2 regions of the Bacillus sp. Marseille-Q1617 genome follow, and region 2 is predicted to be linked to the other one. Evidence: riboswitches for the same ligand, from Rfam matches in the RefSeq annotation. Region 2 holds a riboswitch; the other holds the start of a gene.
What was found. Region 2 has a riboswitch for FMN ahead of HWX64_RS19460 (ECF transporter S component). Riboswitches for the same ligand answer to the same signal wherever they lie in the genome.
Positions count from the first base shown of each region.

Region 1: it holds a riboswitch for FMN, as region 2 does, so the genes downstream of both, ribD (bifunctional diaminohydroxyphosphoribosylaminopyrimidine deaminase/5-amino-6-(5-phosphoribosylamino)uracil reductase RibD) here and HWX64_RS19460 (ECF transporter S component) in region 2, are expected to answer to the same signal.

Region 1 covers NZ_CAHJXM010000003.1:615,979-618,439, forward strand. The annotation lists gene HWX64_RS20420 (hypothetical protein) at 1-80, shown strand, start outside; gene HWX64_RS20425 (four-helix bundle copper-binding protein) at 231-449, shown strand; FMN riboswitch at 654-798, shown strand; gene ribD (bifunctional diaminohydroxyphosphoribosylaminopyrimidine deaminase/5-amino-6-(5-phosphoribosylamino)uracil reductase RibD) at 945-2,051, shown strand; gene ribE (riboflavin synthase) at 2,056-2,461, shown strand, end outside.
Region 2 covers NZ_CAHJXM010000003.1:441,706-444,166, forward strand. The annotation lists gene HWX64_RS19455 (M23 family metallopeptidase) at 142-912, shown strand; FMN riboswitch at 988-1,124, shown strand; gene HWX64_RS19460 (ECF transporter S component) at 1,280-1,849, shown strand; gene HWX64_RS19465 (ferredoxin) at 1,963-2,211, opposite strand; gene HWX64_RS19470 (helix-turn-helix domain-containing protein) at 2,438-2,461, shown strand, end outside.

The sequences.
Region 1 (2,461 bases), 170 kb from region 2:
TTGAAGCCTATTCGGAGAGTGATGACTGGCTGCTCATTTTTTTATGGCTTGTCGATTCTGATTATTTTCTTACAACCTAGTCATCCTTTTTGAGGGATGGGGAACCCTAAGAGGGTACTGGAGGTGAGGACATGAACGCAACGTATAAGGAATGCTTGAATGCTTTAGAAAAATGTTTGGAGGCATGCAATATCTGCTACCATGCTTCCTTAAAAGAGGAGCAGCGTATGATGCAGTGCATCGAGCTTGACCGGGAATGTGCGGATATTTGTTCCTATGCGATAAATGCCATTCAGAAAAGCAGCAAGTTTGTGCCCGGGATCCTTTCCCTGTGTGCTGACATATGCGATGCATGTGGAAAAGAGTGTAATTCACACGATCATAGGCATTGCAAGGATTGTGCAGAGGCATGCTTTCGATGCGCGGATGAATGCAGAAAGGTTATATGAAGGAGGGGAATGCTTCTGGAAGGAGGCATTCTCTTTTCTATTTGAAAAGTTTGCTGTTGAATTTAGATACGGAACCAAAGAATCTCTTGATTAAAAGCGTCCTTTAGTGGAGTGGTTTGGTCCAAATGATTTGAATTTTAAATGAAAGAGTATTTTGCGTGAACTCTTGACTAAAACTATGATAGAATAATAATAATCGAATAAGGTTTCCTTCGGGGCAGGGTGGAATTCCCTACCGGCGGTGATGAGCAGCAAGCTCTCAGTCCGTGACCCGTTTGATTAAGGTCAGACGGTGGATTTGGTGAAACTCCAAAGCCGACAGTGAAAGTCTGGATGGGAGAAGGAACGGCAGTATTTTATGATCAATGGCTAAAAGACTCTTAATTATAATGAGTTTTCTGAAAATGTTCATTTGATACGTTTATTTGTCATGCCAATCTCCCCAAGTTAATTTACTTGGGGTTTTATTTTTGATAAAGAGAGGAGGGCGAAGCGTTGAAACACTCAGATTATATGGAACTGGCACTGAATATGGCCAAGGCCACACAGGGTCAAACATCCCCAAACCCGGCAGTAGGTGCTGTGGTTGTAAGGGATGGAGCAGTAGTAGGTCTGGGCGCTCATTTAAATGCTGGAGAAGGACATGCAGAAGTTCATGCAATCAGAGCAGCAGGCGAGAAAGCGGAGGGTGCAGATATCTATGTCACTCTTGAACCCTGTTCACACTATGGAAAGACACCACCCTGTTCACAACTCATTATCTCAAGTGGGATAAAGAGGGTATTCATTGCAAGTACAGATCCCAATCCACTGGTATCCGGTAAAGGGATAGAACAACTGCGTGACGCAGGAATACAAGTACATGTAGGTGAGTGTCAATCTGAAGCGCTGGAACTCAATAAACATTTCTTTCATTTCATAAAGCATAAGACACCGTATGTAACATTGAAAACAGCCATTACTTTAGACGGTAAAACGGCAGCTCCTTCAGGAGACAGTAAATGGATCACTTCTGAAAAATCAAGACTCGATGTCCACTATGATCGTCACCGGCATGACGCGATATTAGTTGGAGTCAACACCATTATCCGCGACAACCCGCACCTTACCACCCGTTTGCCCCAAGGTGGAAAAAACCCCATTCGAATTATTTTAGATAATCATTTAAGAACACCATTAACATCCAATGTTGTAAAAGATCATGAAAGTAAAACCATCATTATCACAAATGAGTCCGTTAAGGAAGAGGATAAAATTCCATATCTAGAAGCAGGCTGTGACCTTATTTCAATTCCCTTGGACAGAATTGATCTTCACCATTTATTAAGAGAGCTTGGAAGCAGATCCATTCAGTCACTGTATGTCGAGGGGGGATCAGCTGTACACGGTTCCTTTCTGAAAGAAAGAGCTTTCCAGGAACTCATCATGTATATGGCTCCAAAGCTCATAGGCGGCAGTGGTGCTTTTACAAGCTTTGGCAAAACCGGAGCTTCTGCCATTTCAGAAGGTCTGGAAATGAAAATTATCTCCGTCGATTCCGTTGGGGAAGATATCAAAATTACAGCAGTCCCTAAAGACTACTCCGAGATGAAAGAAGGTTGATGATTTGTTTACCGGTATAATAGAGGAAATAGGAAAAATCAACAAAATCAAAAAGTCAGCATCATCGATGATCCTCACCATTACTGCTAAAAAGGTTCTCAAAGATGTCCATATCGGAGACAGCATCAGTGTGAACGGTGTATGCCTGACGGTTACTTCCTTTACAGAAAGCCGTTTTCAAGTGGATGTCATGCCTGAAACATTCGAAGCTACAACCCTTAGATCCTTATCGGCCGGTTCCCATGTAAACCTGGAAAGGGCTATGGCTGCAGGCGGCCGTTTTGGTGGCCACTTTGTTAACGGTCATGTAGATGGAATCGGGACGATTAAGAGGCTCGAACAAGTCGAAAATGCTGTTTATGTTGAAATCTCAATTCCTAAAGAACTTTCACCTTTCTTTATTATGAAGG
Region 2 (2,461 bases):
CTCCATCCTACGTAAACTACCAGAAGGGAATTTTTCACATTTCATATTTTTGGAAGGTTTTACATACAGTTTTAAGTGTAGTCTTTTGGCTTTAGTAATGGCCTTTATACGAAGTACTGGGGTACCTTAAGGAGGACAAGCATGCTGTTGGATTATGTAAGAAGGTTTTTGATTGTTATTTTATTGGCTATATGTGTGAGTATCATGTTCCTTACCGGTAAGGAAGTGAAAGCCATGGCCAGCGAACCAGAAGGAAGATGGATTTTTCCAGTCAAAGGGGTAATAACAGATCTCTATGGAACGCGCTCAGGCCATCATAAAGGAATGGACATCGCGGGGGAAGTGGGCTCACCTGTATTCGCAGCTGAAGGAGGAATAGTGAGCAAATCGTATTATTCGGAAAGCTATGGCCATGTAGTATTTATCTCACATGAGAACGGATATGAAACGGTGTATGCACATCTCAATGATAGGGGGGTGTCTGAAAATCAGCGGGTGGGGCAAGGTGACCGGATCGGAAGTATGGGGAATACTGGAAGATCAACGGGCGCTCATTTGCATTTTGAAGTACATAAAGGGGAATGGACCATGGATAAACAAAATGCAATTGACCCTTTTGAACTTTATGGGCAAGGGGAAATCGGACAGTTGGTGTTTGCCAAAGAACATGATCCTTATCAAACGTTTGAAGCATCGGTAAATATAAAAAAGGCTCCTGAACAAGTCGTTGACCAAAAGAGGAAGATTGTAACGGAACCGCATCTCATACATACTGTAAAAAAGAATGAAACTTTATGGGGGATTTCAAAGTACTATGGGTTGACTGTGGAAGACCTGCTGGAACTGAACAATCTTGAAATGAAGGATATCATCTACCCTGAGCAAAGGCTGAGAGTACAGACGCGAAGTTGATTACTTCGAATTCGAAATGTTTTCCTTTCAAATTGATCATTTCTTATGTATAATGATAATGTATAAAAAAATAAGATTCGTCTTCGGGGCAGGGTGAAATTCCCTACCGGCGGTAATGAAACACTGATTGTTTCTAAGCCCGCGAGCCTTTAGGGGCAGGATTTGGTGAGATTCCAAAGCCGACAGTACAGTCTGGATGGGAGAAGATGAAGGTTTTAGCCAAAACGTTTAGAAAATGGGAAGCTGAACGTTTATTTGGGTACGACTTTTCAGAACTCCGGGATGTTAGTTAATCTGGGAGTTTTTTAGTGGTGCACAGGCTGAACGATCTTCTATGTGAGATGAATCTCCAAAGGGAGAGAATGCAATGAAAAAAATGACGACACGTACGTTTGTAACAATAGGTATGTTAAGTGCCATTTCGTATGTATTAATGCTTTTTAACTTCCCAATACCACCATTCCCTAAATTTCTGATGGTTGATTTCAGTGATGTACCAGCACTGATTGCCACCATTACTTTAGGACCGCTTGCCGGCATACTTGTTGAACTGTTTAAGAATATCATCGACTATGTCATGACAGGCAGCGATACGGGTGTTCCAATCGGACACTTTGCAAACTTTGCAGCAGGAGTATTCCTGATCTTGCCGACTTACTACGTTTATTCCCGCTTTCAATCCAAGAAGGGGTTAATTGCAGGCTTGGTTACAGGAACGGTCGTAATGAGCATAGCGCTGGGGATACTGAATTATTTCGTCCTGCTTCCTGCTTACAAGTATTTCATGAATTTTGAACTGCCTGCAGGAATCATCCTTACGGGAATCGTGCCTTTTAACATTCTAAAGGGTGCGCTGGTTACCATTGTCTTCTTATTATTGTTTATTCGTCTTCAAGGCTGGCTCACGAAACAGGTTACTGTAAACAGGGCAGCTTGATGATCATATGATAAAGATAAAGCTCTGTCAGCTTTTGCTGACAGAGCTTTTAATATGCAAATGATTCGCATTAGAAAAGGCGACCGTCATCGATCGCCTTTTAAGTATGATGACTATTCAAATTTAAGTGCGTCACCATCAAATGGTTCGTCTGCAACTTTAATCGAGTCTGTCGGACAACCTTCGAATGCATCGATCATGTCATCTTCAAGCACATCAGGCACTTCGACAGTACCCTGGTTATCATCAAGGGTCACAAATGCGATCCCTTCATCATCATAGTCATAAATATCCGGAGCTGCAGCCCCACAAGCTCCACATGCAATACATGTATCTTTGTCAACGATTGTATATTTTGGCAACGAAAAAACCTCCTGAAAAAAATTCTATATAATCAATCATTCATTATACATAAAATGAGTTAGAAAAATAACCTAATTTATATTTTATAGAGGAACGTAGAACATTTCAATAGTTAGACCCTTTATTTATTATATTTATCCTATCTGTATAAAACAAAACATCGAAAGAGGTGAATTTCGTGGTACAATATTTGACAATAACCTGCAAAAACAGAGGGGCACTCCAATGACGTATTTAAACTTTGTAATA